2 regions of the Centipeda dianae genome follow, and region 2 is predicted to be linked to the other one. Evidence: riboswitches for the same ligand, from Rfam matches in the RefSeq annotation. Region 2 holds a riboswitch; the other holds the start of a gene.

Region 1 (4,505 bases), 250 kb from region 2:
AAGGAACTCTGGGCGTTTGCCGAGGAGAGCCGTGCCATCGTCGAGAAGGCGGTTGGCAGCATTCCCGACGATCAGCGCGTGACGGCGATCCCCGTCAGCAGCAAGCACATGGTCTACGGCAACGACAAGTACGTCGGCTGCATGCTCCTGCGTGCGGGCGGCATGAACCCCGCAGCGAAGGACATCCAGGGGAACGGCGAGTATAACGTCGAGTCGCTCGCGAAGTGGAATCCAGAGGTCATCATCTCGCAGGACCGCTACCCCGAGATCTACAAGGAACTCACGACGGATCCCGCCTACGCACAGCTGCGTGCGGTGCAGAACGGCAATGTGATCGAAGCCCCGTACTGGGCAAAGCCGTGGGGCAACCCCGATGCGGACTCGGTCGCGCTCGGCGAGCTGTGGCTTGCACATATGTTCTATCCGGACAAGGTGAGCGCGGACGTGGTCATGGAGCGAGCGAAGAAGTTCTATGAGACGTTCTACGGCGTGCCGTTCACGGGCAAGGTCGCAGACGGCATCGTGCGGAAATGACGCGCGTAAGTAAATACGTCATGGGGGGGCAGGGCATTCTTTTCGTCCTGCTCCCTTTGGCGTGCATCCTCTACTCGCTGACGCTCGGTGCGTATCATATCTCGCCGACGCACGTCTACCAGATTCTCCTTGCGGACGTCACGGGCGTTCTGCCGCCCGACGTGACGGCGATGGAGGTGTCGATGATCTATGACGTGCGCCTGCCGCGCATCCTCGGCGCAGTCGTCGCGGGCTGCGGGCTTGCCGTTGCGGGCGGCGTCTTTCAGGCACTTTTCGGCAACCCGCTCGCGAGCCCCTATACGCTCGGCGTATCGAACGGAGCGGGCTTTGGCGCTGCACTTGCGATTGTGCTGTCGCTGCCGGCGGCGGGCGTGCAGATGGCGGCACTCGCGTTCGGCATCGTGTCCGTGGGGCTGACGTTCCTCCTCGCGGGGCATAAGCGCGGCGCGTCCGTCACGATGATTCTCTCGGGAATGCTCGTGAGCGCGTTTTTCTCCTCGCTCGTGGCACTCTTAAAATTCACCGCCGACCCGCAGGAGAAGCTGCCGCAGATCGTCTACTGGCTCATGGGCTCGCTCGCAAGTGTCAAGTTCGATGGGCTGCTGCTCATCCTGCCCGCGTATCTTGCGGCACTGACGCTGCTGTTCCTCTATCGTTGGCGCATCAACATCCTCAGCATGGGCGAGCAGGAGGCACAGTCGATGGGCGTTGCCGTCCGACGTGACCGCGCCATCATCATTCTTGCCGCGACGCTTGTCACGGCACTTGTTGTGAGTATTTCGGGCATTATCGGCTGGGTCGGCATCGTCATCCCGCATCTCGCGCGCATGATCGTCGGCCCCGACTTTCGGCGGCTGATGCCCGTGTCCGCATCGCTCGGCATTGTCTATCTGCTTGTGATCGACGACCTCTGCCGCACACTGACGGCACTTGAGATTCCGATTGGTGTCATTACGGGCATCGTGAGTATTCCGATCTTCATTTACTTCATCCTGAGAAAGAAGGTGCGCTGGTGAGACTGGACGTAGAGCAGTTGGGCTTTTCCTATGATGCACAGCGCACGATCTTGGAGAATGTGACATTCTCCCTCGCGGGCACGGGGATCTACTGCATTCTTGGAAAGAACGGCACTGGCAAGAGCACCCTGCTGAAATGTATCGTGGGCGAGCACGGTGGCACGGGGCGCGTGCTCCTCGATGGGAAGGAGCGCAGCGCGTACGGACAGCGGGAACTCGCGCGAAAGATCGCCTACATCCCGCAGAATCACACGCCGACCTTTCCCTTCCGCGTGCTCGATGTCGTCATGATGGGGCGCACGGCGCACATGCGCTACTTCGGTTCGCCCGGGACGCGCGAGGCGGAGATCGCCCTGCATCATCTGCGTTTTCTCGGCATCGCTCATCTCGCGGAGCAGCCCTATACGAACATCTCGGGCGGCGAGCGCCAGCTCGTCCTGCTCGCGGCGGCACTTACGCAAAGCCCTGCGTTTCTTATCCTCGACGAGCCGACGGCGCACCTCGACTTCGGCAACGCGCACCGCTTCCTCGATCTCGTCCTGCGTCTCCACGCGCAGGGCATTGGCATCCTGATGACGACGCACTTTCCAGATCATGCGCTTTATCTTGCTGCGGAAACACTTATCTTAAAAGATAAGACTCTCTGGAAGCACGGCGCGGCGGCGGAGGTTATCGACGAGGCGGGTATGACCGCACTCTACGGGCTGCCTGTGCACATCGGACAGATCGGCACGCGCACGGTCTGTGTCGGCGGGGATATTGGTGTGTAAGTTGTAAAATAAATTGACGCAAAAGAGTAGGCGTACGCTTGTGTGGAGGCAATGAAAACGGGCATCGGATGCTGCGCAGATTTCTTCCCATATAAGACAGCAAACGATATGTATGCCCCGATGATATAATTTGCCCAAATTTAACGAGGTCTTGCGCCAATTAAACTTGCAATTTGCCGCGCTCCATATCGGAGTAATTTATCCTTGCATTTCTCTAATGTTTTTACTATACTGTCGTCAAATACATATTGTTCCAAGCAATCATCGCTGTGTACTGTTCGTATATGTGGTGGTTGCCGGAGCTTCGGCTCCCGAGTCAGCTCGGAAACGAACTGGCTTTCCGTGCTTGAGAAGGAATATCTGCGACAGATGGATGTCATCTGCCTGTTTTTGTGTGTCGTAGGCACGTCCTTCAAGGGCGTGTCTTTTTTATGTATAGGAGGATGTTTTGCGATGCGTTGGAAAAAAGAATTGCTTGTCTTTGGGTTGATGTCGGCTGTGGCTTTGAACGTTGTCGGCTGTGGGGGGACAGCGGAGCAGCCTTCGAGCAGTACGACAGCATCCTCGCCGGTGGCTGCAGAGACGGAGAACCTGACGGGGCAGGTGCTGCGCATCTACTGTGGTGCGGGGATGCAGAAGCCGTTCCAGAAGATTGCGGATGCGTTTCGGGAAAAGACCGGCTGCGATGTGCAGGTAACCTATGCGAATGCAGCGCAGATCCAGACGCAGATCAAGACATCGCAGGAAGGCGATTTCTTTATCGCGGGCTCTGAGCAGGAGGTAAAGCCGGTGCAGGAATCCGTGAAGGAGAGCAAGCCGCTCGTCCGACACATTCCCGTTCTGGCAGTCAGCAAGGGGAATCCGAAGGGGATCGACAGCCTGAAGTCCCTGACGAGAGGGGATGTCCGCGTGGTGATGGGCGATGCCCAATCGACGGCAATCGGAAAGCTGTCCGAAAAGGCGTTTCAGGATGCGGGGATCAAGGAGGCGCTGAATATCACGTCGACCACGACGACGGCACCCCAGATGGCGACGCTCCTCTCCATGCAGGAGGCGGATGCCGCAATTCTTTGGAAGGAGAACTGCGGGGATGGCGTGGACATTGTTTCGACGGATGATCTGAAACCGTACATCAAGACGATTCCGGCGGCGCGTCTGAAGTTCCGGTCCGACAATCGGGCGGCGGATGCTTTTTCGACGTTCTTGGATAGTGACGAAGCCCATGAAATCTGGAAATCGTTCGGCTATGAACTTGCCTCATGAGAAAATCGGGGGTTGATCCGTTCCTGCTGCTCTGTCTTTTCATAACGCTGTTGGTGTTTGCACTCATTGGCGGCAATATTTCCATTATCCTGTTGGATGGCCTGCGGACGCTGCCGCAGCATCTTTCGGATGCGGAGAACCAATTCGCGCTGATGCTCAGTGTGCGGTGCGCCAGTATTTCCACGGTGCTCTGTTTTCTCCTTGCCGTTCCGACGGCGTATATGCTCACGCGGGAGCAGCTGCCGTGCAGGCGTGTGGTCGAGGTGATCTTGGAGCTGACGATGTCCCTGCCGTACATTGTGTTGGGGCTTAGTCTGCTGATTCTGTTTTCGTCGCCGCTCGGCAAGGAACTGAAGGCGGCGGGGCTGCCGGTGGTATTTGATACCAACGGGATCATCATGGCGCAGCTTGTTGTGAATCTCCCGTTTGCGATCAAGCTCTGTGTAATGGCACTGCAGGGGGTGGATCATAAGATGGAGTTGGTGGCGGGGCTGCTCGGCGCATCGCCGTGGCAGCGATTCCGAACGATCCTGCTGCCGCTGTGCCGCAACGCCTTGATCGGCTCTCTGGTGCTGATCTGGTCGCGTGCGTTGGGCGAGTTCGGTGCGACACTGATGTTGGTGGGGGTGACGCGGATGAAAACGGAGACGCTGCCGGGCAATATCTATCTGAATGTGAGCAGCAATGATCTGGACAGTGCCATGGCAAGCGCTTTTGTTCTGCTGCTCTTGTCAGGGCTCTCCCTGGCTGCATCCAATCTATTGACGGGACGAGAGGGGATGCGGAGACGCTATGCAGCCGGAGGCTGACATCATACTGGAGGTCAGGGATGCCGCACTGACACGGGGGGCATTTCACCTGCAGCCGGTGCGCTTTGCCATCGGGGCGGATGAGGTGCTTGCGATCATCGGGCAGACCGGAT
Region 2 (4,505 bases):
ATCCTCCATCTTAAAGTCATAGACCTTCGCCTGCATCACGCCGCCCGCAAAGTTCTCGACGACGCCGTTGCAGCGTACGAGCAGATCCTTGAAAAAGTCGCCGTTCGTTGCGCCTGAGAACGGCTCCTCGGGGAACATCCCGAATCCGAGCACGCGCTCCTTGGCGAGCCCGCCGCCCGAGGTGTAGCCCTTCTGCACATACAGATGCCCGATGGCGAGCACATCCGGCAGATAGTAGTTGTTCATCATGTGGCGTGCGGACTGGATCGAGCGATCCACAATCGCAAGCCGCGCCGTGTTGATCGGTGCGTTGCCGTCCTCCATCGAGATGGAGCAGGGCATACCGCCGAGACAATAGTGCGGGTGCGGGTTCTTGCCGCCAAAGACGACGTGCGGAACGACGAGATCCTTCTGCTTGTCCAGCATTTCAAGATAGTGGGAAATCGCCATGAGATGCACCTCGGGCGGCAGCATCTGATAGTCGGGGTGATCCCACCACTGCGCGGAGAAAATACCGAGCTGGCCGCTCTCCACGATCTTCTGCACCTTCGCCTTGATCGCCGCATAGTAGTCCGCGTTCGAGACGGGGAAGTCGTGCGGATACGCCTCCGTCTCAAGTCCCTGTGGGCCGCGGAAGGGCAGACGGTAGGCCCTGAGCACCGTGTTCTGGAGTGCCGCCGTCGCCGCAGGATCCGCCTTCAGAGCCTCCAACGGGCTGACCCAGTCGAGCGCGTGGAGGTGGTAGAAATGGATGATGTGATCCTGATGGCCGAGGGATGCCGCGATGATGTTGCGGATGTAGTGTGCGTTCTTCGGGATGGTGATGCCGAGCGCATCCTCGACCGCACGCAGACAGCCGAGTGCATGGGAGGACGTGCAGACGCCGCAGATGCGCTGGATGTACGCCCACGCATCGCGCGGGTCGCGGTCGTTCATGACGAGCTCAAGCCCGCGCCATGCCGTTCCGGAGGAGATGGCATCCGTGACCTTGCCCGTCGCCTCATCCACCTGGATCTCGACGCGCAGATGCCCCTCAATGCGCGTAATCGGGTCAACAACAACGTGTTTCATTCATGCACCTGCTTTCCCTCGTTTTCAAGCTGCTTCTCGTGACATTTCTTCTGCACAAGGCTCGCGCCCGCGTGTGCCGCGACACCAACCGCCGTCGCCACGGCAAGCCCCGCACCGACCATATCCACGTCGATGCCGTCATACTCGGGCAGACGTTTCGAGAAGGGCGCATCATCCCAGAAATTCGCATTGCTGCACCCGATGCAGGGCGCACCCGACTGGATCGGGTACGACATTCCTTGGTACCAGCGCAGATTGCCGCAGGAATTGTATGTCTCAGGTCCTCGGCACCCGAGGTGATAGAGGCACCAGCCCGCCTTTGCGCCCGCATCGTCAAAGCGATCGGCAAACATCCCCGCATCGAAGAACGGACGGCGATAGCAGGTGTCGTGGATGCGGTTGCCGTAGAACTGGCGCGGTCTCCCCTCCCCGTCGAGCGGCGGCAGCGTGCCGAAGAGCGCAACGTGCATGACGACCCCCGTCATGACCTCGGGGATCGGCGGGCAGCCGGGCACGGCGATGTAGGGCTTCGCCCCGATGAAGGCACGGATGCCGCGCGACTCGGTCGGGTTCGGCGCAGCCGCCTGGATGCCGCCCGCCGTTGCACACGTGCCGTAGGCAATGACCGCCTTTGCCCCTGCCGCGACGTGCTTCAACGTCTCCATGAAGGGTCTGCCGCCCGACATACAGGTGTAGGCGTGCTCGCCCGCCGCGACCGCACCCTCGACCGCGAGGATGTACTCACCGTGGTACTTCTTGACCGTGGTTTCGAGGTGCTCCTCGAACGGCTCGCCGCAGCCGGCACTGAGGACATGACTGTACTCCAGCGCAATGTTGCTGAGCACCAGATCGGACGCGAGCGGCGCACCCGAGCGGATGAACGACTCATCGCAGCCCGTACACTCGTGCCCGTGCAGCCAGATCACGACCGGCAGCGGCTTCGTCTCCGCCGCCTCGACGACCTTCGTCATCATGTCCGTGCTCAGCCCCATCAGCGACGTGAGCGTCACGCAGCCCTTCAAAAAGCTGCGCCGACTCATGCCCTTTGCGAGATAGGCCTCCCACAAGCTCTCCCTTTTACTCACACGAATCCTCCTAATCTATACACCATTTATAATTGATAATGATTACTCATAGTTATAGAAAATTTTTATAATTATACACCGATTCCTAAAAAAAAGAAATACACTTTTGTGCGGCAGAGAAACTAATTTTACGTTCGTTTTTTCACGCAAAAAGGCTGTCCCCCGTACCCAAGGCACGACAAACAGCCCATGACACAGTCGTATCCACCGCATCTATGCACATCGAAACAGATGCAGACACATCCCGTGATTGGCGATTCTGTCGTTTCCTTTTCAAGGGAGAGACGATGCCTCCCGACGGGAAGGCACGGGCATTTCTGCCCGAACCCTGTGCGCGTCTTGGCCGAGCCGCAGCGCAGGCGCAATATCATAGGCACATGCCCTTAGATATTTTTGCTCGGAAACGGAGAGGAGTTTCCCCCTCTGCTATGGAAGGAAGCACGGATTACGCTTTCTTAATCGTTTGTTAATTCTAACAGATTTTGTGGAAAATGTCAATATACGACATTTATTCTCAGTATGTCCGAGATTTATTTTTCACCTTGTATTTCTTCGCCGCCTTCTTCACGGCGTCACGCTCCTTCTCCGCCATGGTGTTCGGACGGATCTCGGCAGCGTGCCCGTCGCGCTCCGCATCCGTGATCACCGTGTTCGCGCCGTCATAGGCGATGATCTCATAGGTGCGGATCGTGTTCTTTTTGGGGTCGAGCACGCGCCGTTGGAGGGTGTAACGGACGTTTTCGTATGCCTCGTCGTGCATCGCACGCACGAACTGTGCGCTGCCGAGGTCGTTGTAGAGGATGAGCTGCCAGTAGGAAAGTGTGCCGTCCTCGTTCCGCTGCATCCGCGTGCGGTCAAAGAACCACCCGCGCCGCTCGTCGCCCTCGATAAAGACCCAGTCGCCCTCCGCGAGCGTCACGGGTTCGATCGCGGTCGCCGCGCCGTAGGCAGCATTGTCAGATGCCGTGGGAGCAATGCCGATCCCGTGCCCACCGTCCTGCGGTGCGGGCTCTTTTGCAGCAGACTCCTGCGCTGCTGCGCCCTCATGCGCAGGATGCGATGTGCGTTCTTCCTCGTGCGAACCGACAGACGCATCACCGAGTTCATCCAGCTCCTCCTCAAGAGTGCTCTCCTCGTCCGCATTTTTTGCATCCGCATCTGCGGGCGCGGCGCTCTCATGCTGCTCCTGTGCCGTCATAACCTCGTGGATGTCCTTTGCCTCCGCACGCACGCCCCATGCGGACAGGAGGAAAAGCCCTGCGGCAATCATACAAATGATGGATTTCATACCGTTCTCCCTTATAAATATCCTGCGGGGTTGACGGGCTGACCGTCAACGCGCACCTCATAGTGAACGTGCGGACCTGTCGAGTGTCCCGTCGAGCCGACGTAGGCGATCACCTCGCCGCGCCGTACCTGTTGTCCAACCGTGACGGCAAGCGCGGAGGCGTGTCCGTAGCGCGTCACGATGCCGCCGCCGTGATCCACATCGACCATGTTGCCGTAGCCGCCGTTCCATCCCGCCGCCGTGACAACGCCGTCGGCGGTCGCAACAATGGGCGTACCCATCTCGGCGGCAATGTCGATCCCCTGATGGAACTCCGTGCCGTCAAAACGCAGACCGTAGGGCGAGCTGACATAGCCCGCCGCCGGCCAGATGGAGGGTACGGTATGTGTGGCATCGTCCGAGACGAACCCTGCCGCCCCGGGGAACTCCCTGCGCAGGGTCTCGGCGAGGAGGTCAATGGAGGAGCGGCGCGTACCAAGACGCTGCTCGATCATCGTGAGCGCCTCACCGACATCGGCGGTGGTGAGGTCATGCGGTGCGCCGCCCGTCGGGGCATATGTCCCCTCCTGCACAGTCTCGTCCGCAGCGGCGGGCGGTGCGCCGACGATGGCACGCAGCCCGTCCTCGGAGCGGCGCAGCTGATCGAGATCCTGTTGGAGGGCGGCAGCCCTTTTCGATACCTGCAGAATCTGCTCCTGTTGGATGCGGTTCGCCTCGCGCAGCTGTGCCGTCTCCGCATTGTTCGTATCGCCCCGCATGAGGGTATAAATGGAGAGCACCGATGCCGCTGCAAGGACAGCGACCGCCGCCCCAGCCCCCACGGCGAGCAAGCGTGCAGAACGCAGCGAGAGACGCACCGTGCGCGTCACATCCGCTGCGTTGTCGATGAATTGGATTTGATAGCGTGTTTCTTCGTTCAAGCTGTTCTCCTGGATGATATAGAGGTCTTTCCTTGTTCAACGGGGAAGGGCACGGACGGTCTGTGTTGCTCCGCAGCAAGCCCTAGTGAAGCAAGTGTCCGACCGCTTGCGTAACGAGGGTTCTGCGAGGAGCGCACAGAC

The links. A riboswitch is a leader RNA that binds a small molecule or an ion and turns the genes downstream of it on or off. The one in region 2 is predicted to bind molybdenum cofactor.
Region 1: another riboswitch for molybdenum cofactor. It lies ahead of QU667_RS10230 (molybdate ABC transporter substrate-binding protein); the one in region 2 lies ahead of QU667_RS11425 (hydrogenase small subunit).

The regions. Positions count from the first base shown of each region.
Region 1 covers NZ_CP128650.1:2,103,817-2,108,321, reverse strand. The annotation lists gene QU667_RS10245 (ABC transporter substrate-binding protein) at 1-534, shown strand, start outside; gene QU667_RS10240 (FecCD family ABC transporter permease) at 531-1,550, shown strand; gene QU667_RS10235 (ABC transporter ATP-binding protein) at 1,547-2,320, shown strand; molybdenum cofactor riboswitch at 2,560-2,693, shown strand; gene QU667_RS10230 (molybdate ABC transporter substrate-binding protein) at 2,774-3,583, shown strand; gene QU667_RS10225 (ABC transporter permease) at 3,580-4,392, shown strand; gene QU667_RS10220 (ATP-binding cassette domain-containing protein) at 4,376-4,505, shown strand, end outside.
Region 2 covers NZ_CP128650.1:2,354,844-2,359,348, forward strand. The annotation lists gene QU667_RS11420 (nickel-dependent hydrogenase large subunit) at 1-1,071, opposite strand, end outside; gene QU667_RS11425 (hydrogenase small subunit) at 1,068-2,156, opposite strand; molybdenum cofactor riboswitch at 2,407-2,571, opposite strand; gene QU667_RS11430 (hypothetical protein) at 2,671-3,444, opposite strand; gene QU667_RS11435 (M23 family metallopeptidase) at 3,456-4,364, opposite strand.